DNA from 3 places in the Lysinibacillus sp. JNUCC-52 genome. Region 2 is predicted to be linked to each of the others. Evidence: a T-box and tRNA genes for the amino acid it is inferred to sense, from the RefSeq annotation. Region 2 holds a T-box; the other regions hold tRNA genes.
What was found. A T-box is a leader RNA that pairs with one kind of tRNA and senses whether it is charged. The one in region 2 lies ahead of leuS (leucine--tRNA ligase), so its partner is inferred to be a tRNA-Leu.
Positions count from the first base shown of each region.

Region 1: it encodes a tRNA-Leu, which carries the amino acid that the T-box ahead of leuS (leucine--tRNA ligase) is inferred to sense. The anticodon was not compared.
Region 3: it encodes a tRNA-Leu, which carries the amino acid that the T-box ahead of leuS (leucine--tRNA ligase) is inferred to sense. The anticodon was not compared.

Region 1 is NZ_CP065546.1:2,529,192-2,533,753, forward strand. It holds gene JNUCC52_RS12470 (nitric oxide synthase oxygenase) at 39-1,085, opposite strand; tRNA gene JNUCC52_RS12475 (tRNA-Glu) at 1,306-1,377, opposite strand; tRNA gene JNUCC52_RS12480 (tRNA-Asn) at 1,379-1,455, opposite strand; tRNA gene JNUCC52_RS12485 (tRNA-Ile) at 1,468-1,541, opposite strand; tRNA gene JNUCC52_RS12490 (tRNA-Gly) at 1,546-1,619, opposite strand; tRNA gene JNUCC52_RS12495 (tRNA-Phe) at 1,623-1,698, opposite strand; tRNA gene JNUCC52_RS12500 (tRNA-Ser) at 1,711-1,803, opposite strand; tRNA gene JNUCC52_RS12505 (tRNA-Ala) at 1,815-1,890, opposite strand; tRNA gene JNUCC52_RS12510 (tRNA-Pro) at 1,904-1,980, opposite strand; tRNA gene JNUCC52_RS12515 (tRNA-Arg) at 2,004-2,080, opposite strand; tRNA gene JNUCC52_RS12520 (tRNA-Leu) at 2,096-2,184, opposite strand; tRNA gene JNUCC52_RS12525 (tRNA-Gly) at 2,190-2,264, opposite strand; tRNA gene JNUCC52_RS12530 (tRNA-Leu) at 2,318-2,402, opposite strand; tRNA gene JNUCC52_RS12535 (tRNA-Lys) at 2,411-2,483, opposite strand; tRNA gene JNUCC52_RS12540 (tRNA-Gln) at 2,505-2,579, opposite strand; tRNA gene JNUCC52_RS12545 (tRNA-His) at 2,592-2,667, opposite strand; tRNA gene JNUCC52_RS12550 (tRNA-Trp) at 2,705-2,778, opposite strand; tRNA gene JNUCC52_RS12555 (tRNA-Tyr) at 2,791-2,874, opposite strand; tRNA gene JNUCC52_RS12560 (tRNA-Thr) at 2,884-2,956, opposite strand; tRNA gene JNUCC52_RS12565 (tRNA-Asp) at 2,969-3,041, opposite strand; tRNA gene JNUCC52_RS12570 (tRNA-Met) at 3,048-3,122, opposite strand; tRNA gene JNUCC52_RS12575 (tRNA-Val) at 3,148-3,223, opposite strand; rRNA gene rrf (5S ribosomal RNA) at 3,237-3,352, opposite strand; rRNA gene JNUCC52_RS12585 (23S ribosomal RNA) at 3,422-4,562, opposite strand, start outside.
Region 2 is NZ_CP065546.1:3,841,320-3,845,881, forward strand. It holds gene JNUCC52_RS19080 (SulP family inorganic anion transporter) at 1-352, shown strand, start outside; gene JNUCC52_RS19085 (transposase) at 398-961, opposite strand; T-box leader at 1,213-1,425, shown strand; gene leuS (leucine--tRNA ligase) at 1,517-3,934, shown strand; gene JNUCC52_RS19095 (methyl-accepting chemotaxis protein) at 4,164-4,562, shown strand, end outside.
Region 3 is NZ_CP065546.1:3,476,656-3,481,217, forward strand. It holds rRNA gene JNUCC52_RS17120 (23S ribosomal RNA) at 1-377, shown strand, start outside; rRNA gene rrf (5S ribosomal RNA) at 494-609, shown strand; tRNA gene JNUCC52_RS17130 (tRNA-Asn) at 628-704, shown strand; tRNA gene JNUCC52_RS17135 (tRNA-Ser) at 710-801, shown strand; tRNA gene JNUCC52_RS17140 (tRNA-Glu) at 825-899, shown strand; tRNA gene JNUCC52_RS17145 (tRNA-Val) at 920-995, shown strand; tRNA gene JNUCC52_RS17150 (tRNA-Met) at 1,021-1,095, shown strand; tRNA gene JNUCC52_RS17155 (tRNA-Asp) at 1,102-1,177, shown strand; tRNA gene JNUCC52_RS17160 (tRNA-Phe) at 1,197-1,269, shown strand; tRNA gene JNUCC52_RS17165 (tRNA-Thr) at 1,280-1,355, shown strand; tRNA gene JNUCC52_RS17170 (tRNA-Tyr) at 1,365-1,448, shown strand; tRNA gene JNUCC52_RS17175 (tRNA-Trp) at 1,462-1,535, shown strand; tRNA gene JNUCC52_RS17180 (tRNA-His) at 1,548-1,623, shown strand; tRNA gene JNUCC52_RS17185 (tRNA-His) at 1,666-1,741, shown strand; tRNA gene JNUCC52_RS17190 (tRNA-Gln) at 1,746-1,820, shown strand; tRNA gene JNUCC52_RS17195 (tRNA-Gly) at 1,826-1,900, shown strand; tRNA gene JNUCC52_RS17200 (tRNA-Cys) at 1,908-1,981, shown strand; tRNA gene JNUCC52_RS17205 (tRNA-Leu) at 2,033-2,113, shown strand; gene JNUCC52_RS17210 (hypothetical protein) at 2,273-2,458, shown strand; gene JNUCC52_RS17215 (VOC family protein) at 2,460-2,810, shown strand; gene JNUCC52_RS17220 (S-layer homology domain-containing protein) at 3,024-4,112, shown strand; gene JNUCC52_RS17225 (arylamine N-acetyltransferase family protein) at 4,150-4,562, opposite strand, start outside.

The DNA.
Region 1 (4,562 bases), 1.3 Mb from region 2:
AAGCAGCTCATCCTACTATGAGCTGCTTTTTTACATTTTTAATAAGGCGGTTTTTGATAAAAGAAATTCGGTGTATTATAAACATTGACATAAGGCTTATGGAAAATATGCGTTGTTGCAGGTGATAATGGGGGAATCAACCAAGTCCAATTGCCTGTTAAGTCGCGACCTGCCTTCTGCTCAGCTTCTTCAAATAACTTAAATTGCTGTGCAGCAGTATGATGATCGACTATACTTACACCATCTTCTTTAAAGGAAAACAGTACAGCAATATTTAATTCAACTAATGAGCGATCACGCCAAAGCGATGCTTGCTTAGTCGTATCGAGCCCAAAAATTTCAGCGATTTTCGGCAACATATTATAACGATCAGTATCAGCTAAATTACGTGCCCCAATTTCTGTCCCCATATACCAACCATTGAAAGGAGCCGCTTGAAAGTCGATTCCAGCCATTTGAAAACGCATGCTTGAAATAATCGGCACCGCATACCATTTCAACGCTAGTTCCTCCACTTGTGGGTGCTCAGGATGGCGAATTACAACTTCTAGTACATCTTCACGTGGTATTGAAAACAATTGTGGTTGACGGTCATCCACCTGGATAACGAGTGGTAATACATCAAATGCTGTGCCCTCGCCCTGCCAGCCTAGCGATTCACATACTTTTGTAAATGGTACAGAATGTGGGTCACCAACAATGCCAGCTTCCGTCTCATAGCCTGCATAACGGATCAACTGATGATTCCAAATCTTTACTCTACCAGATGCAAATACCGTTATTGTTGGCCGAATTTTACCACCATTTGTCGCATATTGAATATGACATAACAACTTCTCAAATATCCCTTGCTCATCTAAAACATCACGGGCATCCTCAACATGAAGTGACTGCCAAAATAATCTCCCGATACATTTATTACTATTACGCCAAGCTACTCGTGCACCAAAAGTAAGCTCCTCTGTTGAAGGAATATATTGTCCTTCATTTTCAACTTGCTGTAATCTATTTGTTAGCCATTGTGCAGACTCATTTTGCTCCATTTGATAAAGTGTTAAAAAACGTTGTATCTCTTGTAGTTTCATGTCGTTTTCCTCCATCTACCCTCATATTAGATGAATAGAAATAAATTCTCCATGAAAAAATTCATTAGAAAACATACATCTTTTATATATGAAATACTTTGTTCAAATTTAAATCAATAGTCAAAAATTCTCCATCAAAATTTTATAAAAACTAAATGAATAGCTTAAAAAATTACAAAGAAAAAGCATGTAGCAACAATATGCTACATGCTTTACTAGATGACCCCTACGGGATTCGAACCCGTGTTACCGCCGTGAAAGGGCGGTGTCTTAACCGCTTGACCAAGGGGCCATGGCTCCGAAGGCAGGACTCGAACCTGCGACAACCTGATTAACAGTCAGGTGCTACTACCAACTGAGCTACTTCGGAATAATTTTTTAATGGGCCTAAATGGACTCGAACCATCGACCTCACGCTTATCAGGCGTGCGCTCTAACCAGCTGAGCTATAGGCCCTCTTTGGAGCGGGTGATGAGAATCGAACTCACGACATCAGCTTGGAAGGCTGAGGTTTTACCATTAAACTACACCCGCATATGGTGGGTCAGGACGGAATCGAACCGCCGACACTTAGAGCTTCAATCTAATGCTCTACCAACTGAGCTACTGACCCGAAAAAAGAAAATGGAGGAGGTAGAGGGATTCGAACCCCCGCGCGGTGTTACCCGCCTGTCGGTTTTCAAGACCGATCCCTTCAGCCAGACTTGGGTATACCTCCGGAAATAAATATGGTGGAGCCTAGCGGGATCGAACCGCTGACCTCCTGCGTGCAAGGCAGGCGCTCTCCCAGCTGAGCTAAGGCCCCAAATTTTAAAAGATGGTCGGAATGACAGGATTCGAACCTACGACCCCTTGGTCCCAAACCAAGTGCTCTACCAAGCTGAGCTACATTCCGTTACTGTCTATCTTATCTTTTTATGGCGCGCCCGGCAGGAGTCGAACCCACAACCTTCTGATCCGTAGTCAGACGCTCTATCCAATTGAGCTACGGGCGCTTAATATTTAAAAAATGGTGCCGAGGGCCGGAATCGAACCGGCACGGTAGTCACCTACCGCAGGATTTTAAGTCCTGTGCGTCTGCCAGTTCCGCCACCCCGGCACATTTGGAGCGGAAGACGAGGTTCGAACTCGCGACCCCCACCTTGGCAAGGTGGTGTTCTACCACTGAACTACTTCCGCATGTGCATAAGATTATTTATCCTGGCAATTATGTAATTTGTAAATAAAATAAATGGTGCGGGTGAAGGGAGTCGAACCCCCACGCCTTGCGGCGCTAGATCCTAAGTCTAGTGCGTCTGCCAATTCCGCCACACCCGCAAATATGATGAGCCATGAAGGACTCGAACCTTCGACCCTCTGATTAAAAGTCAGATGCTCTACCAACTGAGCTAATGGCTCATATTATTAATAAATGAAAAATGGCTGGGGTACTAGGATTCGAACCTAGGCATGACGGAATCAAAATCCGTTGCCTTACCGCTTGGCTATACCCCAATATTAATTATATGGGGCGACTGATGGGAATCGAACCCACGAATGTCGGAACCACAATCCGATGCGTTAACCACTTCGCCACAACCGCCATATGAACTATAACAGTAGTTTAATCTAAAAAAATTTGGCAGGGGCAGTAGGAATCGAACCCACACCAAAGGTTTTGGAGACCTCTATTCTACCGTTGAACTATGCCCCTAAAATAAAAAACTGGTGGAGGGGGACGGATTCGAACCGCCGAACCCTAAGGAGCGGATTTACAGTCCGCCGCGTTTAGCCACTTCGCTACCCCTCCAAGGGCTGATGCCGGCGATAGGAGTCGAACCCACGACCTACTGATTACAAGTCAGTTGCTCTACCAACTGAGCTACACCGGCAAATAAAAAAGACGGTCCCGACCGGGATCGAACCGGCGATCTCCTGCGTGACAGGCAGGCATGTTAACCGCTACACCACGGGACCATAATTTGGTTGCGGAGACAGGATTTGAACCTGTGACCTTCGGGTTATGAGCCCGACGAGCTACCACTGCTCCACCCCGCGACAATATAATACTTTGATATTAAAATGGTGGAGGATGACGGGCTCGAACCGCCGACCCTCTGCTTGTAAGGCAGATGCTCTCCCAGCTGAGCTAATCCTCCACATAAAAAACAAGCGAAGCGACGTCCTACTCTCACAGGGGGAAGCCCCCAACTACCATCGGCGCTAAAGAGCTTAACTTCCGTGTTCGGTATGGGAACGGGTGTGACCTCTTTGCCATCATCACTTCACTTATTCAGTTGAAAGAACTTATTCTCTCAAAACTGGATAAACGTTTCATTGAATGTTTCAAACTTTTTTTGGTTAAGTCCTCGATCGATTAGTATTCGTCAGCTCCATGTGTCACCACACTTCCACCTCGAACCTATCTACCTCATCGTCTTTGAGGGATCTTACTTACTTGCGTAATGGGAAATCTCATCTTGAGGGGGGCTTCATGCTTAGATGCTTTCAGCACTTATCCCGTCCACACATAGCTACCCAGCGATGCCTTTGGCAAGACAACTGGTACACCAGCGGTGTGTCCATCCCGGTCCTCTCGTACTAAGGACAGCTCCTCTCAAATTTCCTACGCCCACGACGGATAGGGACCGAACTGTCTCACGACGTTCTGAACCCAGCTCGCGTACCGCTTTAATGGGCGAACAGCCCAACCCTTGGGACCGACTACAGCCCCAGGATGCGATGAGCCGACATCGAGGTGCCAAACCTCCCCGTCGATGTGGACTCTTGGGGGAGATAAGCCTGTTATCCCCGGGGTAGCTTTTATCCGTTGAGCGATGGCCCTTCCATGCGGAACCACCGGATCACTAAGCCCGTCTTTCGACCCTGCTCGACTTGTAGGTCTCGCAGTCAAGCTCCCTTGTGCCTTTACACTCTACGAATGATTTCCAACCATTCTGAGGGAACCTTTGGGCGCCTCCGTTACCTTTTAGGAGGCGACCGCCCCAGTCAAACTGTCCGCCTGACACTGTCTCCTGCCCCGCTAAGGGGCATGGGTTAGAATTTCAATACAACCAGGGTAGTATCCCACCGACGCCTCCTTCGAAGCTGGCGCTCCGAGATCTCTGGCTCCTACCTATCCTGTACAAGTTGTACCAAAATTCAATATCAGGCTACAGTAAAGCTCCACGGGGTCTTTCCGTCCTGTCGCGGGTAACCTGCATCTTCACAGGTACTATAATTTCACCGAGTCTCTCGTTGAGACAGTGCCCAGATCGTTACGCCTTTCGTGCGGGTCGGAACTTACCCGACAAGGAATTTCGCTACCTTAGGACCGTTATAGTTACGGCCGCCGTTTACTGGGGCTTCAATTCGCAGCTTCGCTTGCGCTAACCACTCCTCTTAACCTTCCAGCACCGGGCAGGCGTCAGCCCCTATACGTCACCTTACGGTTTTGCAGAGACCTGTGTTTTTGCTAAACAGTCGCCTGGGCCTATT
Region 2 (4,562 bases):
GCGTATGAGTAAAGTGCCTTTTATGGATTCTACTGGGGAGTCCTATTTTAGCAATATTGTTGAAAGCTTTAAAATGCAAGGTGGCACTGTGTTAGTAACGGGTATCCATGAAGAATTAAAAGGGGCACTGTTACGAAATGGTCTATACGATCAAATTGGAAAAGATAATTTCTATGAACATACAGGCGATGCTATTAACAGGGCATTGAAGGATTTGGATATGAACAAATGCTACGGATGCAAACATTTTGCCTTCCGTGAATGTGTAGACCTTTCCTCAAGCGACCCTCGAGTGACAGGCACAGAAAAAATTCTGACAATTGAAGTTGGTTTGAATAAAAGCTCCACATGATGAATTTTCATGTGGAGCTTTTTTTAGTTTGTGTTGCAAAAACAATTACTCGTTTTGTTGAACCTCGCAATATTGACAATAGCATGGAGAGTGAAACTGTGAGGTTTGAAGTATACAATTTTTGAGAATACTCGTATTAAGAAATGGGTAATCTGGTGATGTATTATGTTTATAGTGATGATAGGAGCTATATGGATAATCCTCCATGTTGTCAACAATAGGTGGAGCTGTTGAAATAGGATTGCGGTGGATATAGCGGCTAACACTGAGCATATCTAGTTGTGAGGGAACAAGATCTGCAAAGTAGCGACTCTCGTACAGATGACCGCAATATTGATATTTCTTTTTAAAGTAATTACTGTAACGCCAATTGATGATCGCCATCAATTTCCCTAGTGGAACATCCTTTGACTGAATCAGAAGATGGTAGTGGTTAGACATAAGGCAATAAGCGACAATGCTAAAAGTGTGTTTTTGATAAGCATATTGCAGTATACGAAAAAAAGCATCGTAATCAGCAACATTCAAAAAAATCATTTGACGATTGTTACCACGCATAACGACGTGATTATAATGATGTGGAGACCAAAGTCGTTTTTTTCTTGGCACACAATACTACCTCCTTTGTCGTTTTCTTTAGCATAAAAATGAAGATCAATAACGTCAAATGTACAAAAATCACTAAAATACCTAATATTTTAATTTTTTTAGCGAAAAAAGGCTGGAATTTTACAACGCTATCCAAAAATCATAGGAAATAATTTTTTTAGCTAATTGTGTGAGAATTGTGTGCGTGTCAGGCACCGATAAAAAGAGGCTTGTGCTTTTATGCACTTTCCATTAGAATAAATGCAATACATGTAAAGACAATGATGAGGAATAGTAAATTTGTGGTTCTTTTTAGAGAGCTAGCGGTTGGTGGAAGCTAGTAGGGATGCAAATTGAACTCGCCTGCTGAGTCTGCGTACATAAGTGTTATGTGTGCCGTCATTTCCGCGTTAAGGAAGCTTGAGCCGAGTGTAATCACTAATTTGGGTGGTACCGCGGGAGATAAGAATGCTCTCGTCCCTTTCTGACAAAGGAAGGGGCGAGTTTTTTTATTTTTTAAATATTTTGTCAATTCTTACGATAAGTGGTATTGAACATATATAAGGAGGAAATAGTATGAGCTTTAATCATCAACAAGTTGAAAAAAAGTGGCAGCAATATTGGGATGTCAACAAAACATTCAAAACAGAAAATGAAACGGATAAACCGAAATTTTATGCACTTGATATGTTCCCATATCCATCAGGAGCGGGACTTCACGTAGGGCATCCAGAAGGGTATACAGCAACTGATATCCTTTCACGTTTCAAACGTATGCAAGGCTTTAATGTTTTACATCCAATGGGATGGGATGCATTCGGTTTACCTGCAGAGCAATATGCTTTAGATACAGGAAATGATCCAGCAGAATTTACAGCAAAAAATATTGCAACATTTAAGCGTCAAATTCAAGAGCTAGGATTTAGCTATGATTGGGATCGTGAAATCAACACAACAGATCCTGACTATTACAAATGGACACAATGGATTTTCATTCAATTATATAAAAAAGGCTTAGCGTATGTAGATGAAGTGGCTGTAAACTGGTGCCCTGCATTAGGAACAGTGCTTGCCAATGAAGAAGTCATTGATGGAAAATCAGAGCGTGGAGGACATCCAGTAGAACGTCGCCCAATGAAACAATGGATGCTGAAAATTACTGCCTATGCGGATCGTCTAATCGATGATTTAGAAGAAGTTGATTGGCCAGAATCGATTAAAGATATGCAACGTAACTGGATTGGACGCTCTGAAGGTGCTGAAGTAACTTTTGGCATTGAAGGAACAGATAAAAACTTTACGGTATTTACTACACGTCCTGATACGTTATTCGGTGCTACTTATACAGTACTTGCGCCTGAACATAAACTAGTGGCTGAAATTACAACAGCTGAACAACAAGCTGCTGTAGAGGCGTATCTTGAAAAAGTAAAAATGAAATCAGACTTAGAACGTACTGATTTAGCTAAAGAAAAAACAGGTGTATTTACTGGAGCGTACGCAGTGAATCCTATTAACGGTAAAAAAATGCCGATCTGGATTGCTGATTATGTATTAGCGACGTACGGCACTGGTGCTATTATGGCTGTTCCTGCTCATGACGAACGTGATTATGAATTCGCTAAAGAGTTTGGCTTAGACATCGTAGCTGTGCTTGAAGGTGGCGACATCGACAACGAAGCGTTCACAGGTGACGGTCAGCACATTAACTCGGACTTCCTTGATGGTTTAAACAAAGCAGATGGTATTGCGAAAACGATTGAATGGTTAGAAGAAAAAGGTGTAGGTGAGAAAAAAATATCTTATCGTCTACGTGACTGGTTATTCTCTCGTCAACGTTATTGGGGAGAGCCAATTCCAATGATTCACTGGGAAGATGGCACAACAACTCCAGTACCAGAAGCAGAATTACCTTTAATGCTTCCGAAAACAGATAATATTCGTCCATCAGGAACAGGTGAATCACCATTAGCTAATATTACTGATTGGGTAAATGTTGTAAATCCTGAAACAGGTATGAAAGGTCGCCGTGAAACAAATACAATGCCTCAATGGGCAGGGTCTAGCTGGTACTTCTTACGTTATATTGATCCGAACAATACAGAAGCGATTGCTGATCCTGAGTTATTAAAACGTTGGTTACCAGTCGATATTTATATTGGAGGAGCAGAGCATGCAGTATTGCACTTACTATACGCACGCTTCTGGCACAAAGTACTGTATGACCTAGGTGTAGTTCACACGAAAGAACCATTCCAAAAATTATTTAACCAAGGCATGATTCTTGGTGAAGGTAATGAAAAAATGTCTAAATCAAAAGGTAATGTCGTGAACCCAGATGAGATTATTGAGTCTCATGGTGCAGATACACTTCGCCTTTATGAAATGTTCATGGGTCCATTAGAAGCTTCCGTTGCATGGTCTACGAATGGCTTAGATGGTGCTCGTCGATTCTTAGATCGTATTTGGCGTTTATTTGTTAATGAGGAAGACGGCACATTATCAGTGAAAGTTCAACATTCAGACGATAAGTTCCTAGAAAAGTCATATCACCAAACAGTGAAAAAAGTAACAGAAGACTATGAAGGTATTCGTTTCAATACAGCTATTTCACAAATGATGGTATTCATTAATGATTGCTACAAAGCAGAAGTACTTCCTACGGCTTACGCTGAAGGATTTGTAAAAATGCTAGCACCAATTGCACCACATGTCGCAGAGGAGCTATGGCAGCTGTTAGGTCATGATGCAACATTATCTTACGAACAATGGCCAGCATACGACGAGTCTAAACTAGTAGACGATGAAGTAGAAGTGGCTGTTCAAGTGGCAGGTAAAGTGCGTGCAAAAATCATCGTTGCAAAAGATGCTTCAAAAGAAGAAATTGAAAAAGTAGCATTAGCTGATGAAAAAGTACAAGAATACATGGCTGGTAAAGACTTGGTAAAAATTATTGTAATTCCAGGTAAACTTGTTAATATCGTTGTTAAATAAATAAAAGGAAGAACCGTGATTTTACGCTTATTATTAGCGTAAAATCACGGTTTTTTTTCGCCAATTTCTAATAGTAAGTCTGGAGATAATGCGACATGATTTGACAAAACATAGGTAAAAAAGATATTAATTTAGATTTTTATAGCAAAATATGTATCTTTTGGCGTTAATAAAGGTTAAAATTCTCTATGTATATAGTAATGAAAATGATGCGAAAAGGAGAATATTTATGAAAAAATCACAGAGATTGAGCGATAAGGTATTATTGTTCGCTAGTATTGTGGTAGTCCTTATTGTAGGACTAGTGATAGGTATTTTATATATGAATACGAATAATTCAGTTGAAGGAGCAATAGGTCGTGATGGCGTATCGAAAGCACAAACTATCGCCTCACTTGTAGATGTGGAATCATATAAAAAATTAATTGATTCTGATGATGATAAGTCAACGTTATATAAAGATTTGCGTGAAGAATTAAATACATTACGTATACATAATGGTCTTTTATATGCTTATGTTTTATATCCACCTACAGAGGGTGAAAATTTGAAATTTTTAGTCGACGGTTTACCGTTAGATGAAGAAATGGCTGGCGCTATGGGGGACCCATCTGAGGTTCTTACATAT
Region 3 (4,562 bases), 360 kb from region 2:
GGGGCTGTAGTCGGTCCCAAGGGTTGGGCTGTTCGCCCATTAAAGCGGTACGCGAGCTGGGTTCAGAACGTCGTGAGACAGTTCGGTCCCTATCCGTCGTGGGCGTAGGAAATTTGAGAGGAGCTGTCCTTAGTACGAGAGGACCGGGATGGACACACCGCTGGTGTACCAGTTGTCTTGCCAAAGGCATCGCTGGGTAGCTATGTGTGGACGGGATAAGTGCTGAAAGCATCTAAGCATGAAGCCCCCCTCAAGATGAGATTTCCCATTACGCAAGTAAGTAAGATCCCTCAAAGACGATGAGGTAGATAGGTTCGAGGTGGAAGTGTGGTGACACATGGAGCTGACGAATACTAATCGATCGAGGACTTAACCAAAAAAGTTTGTAACATTCAATGAACCGTTTATCCAGTTTTGAAAGAATAAAAAAGTATTTCTTAGATACTTGTAATTATAATACTATATGTTATAATAGGTAATGTCTTTCAAATAGTCTAGTGATGATGGCAAAGAGGTCACACCCGTTCCCATACCGAACACGGAAGTTAAGCTCTTTAGCGCCGATGGTAGTTGGGGGCTTCCCCCTGTGAGAGTAGGACGTCGCTAGGCTATACATAATAAAATCATTCCGAAGTAGCTCAGTTGGTAGTAGCACCTGACTGTTAATCAGGTTGTCGCAGGTTCGAGTCCTGCCTTCGGAGCCATTCTTGGAGAGTTGTCCGAGTGGCCGAAGGAGCACGATTGGAAATCGTGTAGGCGGTTAACACTGTCTCAAGGGTTCAAATCCCTTACTCTCCGCCAGCACTTACGATTCCAATTAGTAAGGCCCCTTGGTCAAGCGGTTAAGACACCGCCCTTTCACGGCGGTAACACGGGTTCGAATCCCGTAGGGGTCACCATTTATAACGAATACCCAGATGGAGGATTAGCTCAGCTGGGAGAGCATCTGCCTTACAAGCAGAGGGTCGGCGGTTCGAGCCCGTCATCCTCCACCATTTTATAAAATTAAATTAGTATTGTCGCGGGGTGGAGCAGTGGTAGCTCGTCGGGCTCATAACCCGAAGGTCACAGGTTCAAATCCTGTCTCCGCAACCAAATAAAGGTCCCGTGGTGTAGCGGTTAACATGCCTGCCTGTCACGCAGGAGATCGCCGGTTCGATCCCGGTCGGGACCGCCATTTTTCAAATAATAAATATGGGTCAGTAGCTCAGTTGGTAGAGCATTAGATTGAAGCTCTAAGTGTCGGCGGTTCGATTCCGTCCTGACCCATCGTTTTTTTGCCGGTTTAGCTCAGCAGGTAGAGCAACTGACTTGTAATCAGTAGGTCGTGGGTTCGATTCCTATAGCCGGCACCATGTTTTCCTGGAGGGGTAGCGAAGTGGCTAAACGCGGCGGACTGTAAATCCGCTCCTTAGGGTTCGGCGGTTCGAATCCGTCCCCCTCCACCAGTTTTTATTTAATAGGGGCATAGTTCAACGGTAGAATAGAGGTCTCCAAAACCTTTGGTGTGGGTTCGATTCCTACTGCCCCTGCCAATTAATTTTATGGCGGTTGTGGCGAAGTGGTTAACGCACCGGATTGTGGTTCCGGCATTCGTGGGTTCGATTCCCATCAGTCGCCCCATTAATATAAAATTAAAATTAAAATTAAAACTATAAAGCAATGGCGATTGTGGCGAAGTGGTTAACGCACCGGATTGTGGTTCCGGCATTCGTGGGTTCGATTCCCATCAGTCGCCCCATTGTTGGGGTATAGCCAAGCGGTAAGGCAACGGATTTTGATTCCGTCATGCCCTGGTTCGAATCCAGGTACCCCAGCCATTTATGCGGAAGTAGTTCAGTGGTAGAACACCACCTTGCCAAGGTGGGGGTCGCGAGTTCGAACCTCGTCTTCCGCTCCAATAATATGGCGGCATAGCCAAGTGGTAAGGCACAGGTCTGCAACACCTTTATCACCGGTTCAAATCCGGTTGCCGCCTCCATATTTTTTTCTTAATCGGATACTCCGATTTTTTTTATCTCTAAAGTATTATGCCGGTGTGGCGGAATTGGCAGACGCGCACGACTCAAAATCGTGTTCCTTTGGAGTGTCGGTTCGACCCCGACCACCGGTATCCAAAGTGAATTTAAAAGACTTCAACAACTTTGTTGAGGTCTTTTTTGTTTTTAAATAATGGCAGATTACAAGCGCAAAGTAATAGGTATTTGATATAATAAAGTTTGTATATTCAGAATTATTATATTTTTAGATGTTAGGTTTGGAGGTAATACTTATGAAAAATAAACTATTATCATTTTTACTACTCTTAGCAGCTATTTTTTTATTTCTAGATGCCTTTACAAATATATTTAGCGATTATGCAATGGTTAAAAAAATAGTTGCTATCGTGCTTATTTGTTTAGCAGGTACTTTCATCTATTTTTCTTTAATTTTTACAAGTGAAAAAAGGGGGAGATGAATTGGGTCGAGTAATAGGGTTTGAACTAAATAGTCAAGATCCTGAAAAAGCAGCGAATTTTTATTCTAAAGTTTTTGCATGGGAAATTGCGGAGCCTCGTTGGGATTACTGGGCTGTCACAACAGGTGCCAGCGAGCAAAATGGTATTGACGGTGGAATTGGTAAAGGTCCAAGCGATTATCCACATGGAGTACGTGTGCAAATTGAAGTAGATTCGATTGATGACTCTATTGCGAAAGCTATGGAGAATGGGGCTACTATTGTCCGAGAAAAAATGGAATTTAATGATTTTTTTCTTGCCTATTTAGTAGACCCTACTGGACTAGGTTTTGGTTTAATTCAAAATAAGTAAAATGAATAAGCTTTAACGCCTCTGCAAAGTTGCAGGGGGTTTTTTATTTTACAAGAGTTATGAAGTCTATTAGAAGTGTAAGCGTATTTTGAAACGGGTATGGAATGATTAGTGTTAATTGCAAGAAAACTATTAAAAATATCTTTTTAGTTAATATTTATTTTACTTGATGAATAGGATAACAAGGATGGGAGTAAATATAGGGGGAATAGCATGAAGAAAATAAGTAGGATCTTAATTGTAGTTGTGATTTTTGGGTTATTACAGATTCAGCCAGTATACGCAGCTAGTTTTAAAGATGTGTCATCTGATAATACGTTAAGTACCGAAATAGATTACTTAGTTGAGCGGGGGATTATTAAAGGTTATCCTAATGGCACTTTCAAACCAAATGACTATGTAACTAGGGCACAGGTAGCTGTCATGTTAACTCGTGCGGTAGGGTTGAAAACGACGAATGTTAAAAATCCAAAGTATCAAGATGTGCCGACTTCACATATCTATTATAAAGAAATCGCTGCTACCCAAAATGCGGGGATATTTGAGGCAACGAAAAAATTTAATCCGAATGGGACGCTGACGAGAGCAGATATGGCTGTTGTTTTGCAACGTGCATTTAAATTAAAGGGAGCGAGCCCTTATTATTTTACAGACGTTACAGAGAAGACGCCAGGCTATAAGGAAATATTAGCGGTAGCGAATAATAATATTACGAGCGGTTATCAGGATGGTTCATTTAAACCAAAATTGCCGTTAACACGTGCGCATTTTTCAGCATTTGTTGCACGTGCCATGACCCTTTCAAAGCCGAATTTACAAAAGGATCCTGCATATAAATACACTTATGCATTTTACTCACCAGATGATGGCTTACGATACACATTAAATTATCAATACAGCCATAATGATAATAAAAACGATGTTTGGTCAATTGCTAATACAACGAATAATAAGCAGTTTAATGATGAGTTATTATATTATGATGGCTCTGTATATGCACAAGCAATTGCTCAGGAATATAGCTCACATTACGACTTTTATATAGGGCTACCTCTTAGAATTGGTGTAATAGTTCACGAAGACGATGAAGGTCCAGTTAACGGCAATCGTATAACAGTTCAAACGACGGATGGAACGGTTCGAGCAGGTGGTGTTAATTATAAAAATGTAGCTGTATTAGAAGAAAGTTTTAAATATATTGATGTAGTGAAAACCTATTATTTTGTAGACGGTATTGGTTTAGTCAAGGAACTGCACAATGGCGAAGTAGTATATGAGTTGCTAAAACGAACAGCAAATTAAAAGCGTAAAAGGATGCATCCAACAATGCATCCTTTTTTTAAGTGATCGATATATGAAAATAACGTTCAAGTGCTTGTTGCCACTCTTTCTCAGTGTGGGTTGTATACGTAGTTAATGAGTGCCCTTCATATATACGGAATTCATTATTGAACATAGTATGTCGACCTGAAGAAGTGCGAATCATTGCGATTTTATTTTTTTGTTGAGAAAGTCGTGGGGCAAAATTAGCATCATTATCATTATCTGTGAAGTTATAAAGTAGGCGCCAATTGTGTGGTGTTTGCTCATAAAGCATCCATCCGTACGTGTCATCCCATTCAATTTTATATAGCTCTTTCCCTTCTCGATGTTCATGGTGAGCAATTAATGGAACTGGTTTACAAGGGGCTAGTGCACCTACTCCAACGTCCGAGATATAAGGTACGCCGTCAAATTGGACGAGAAGTAGCT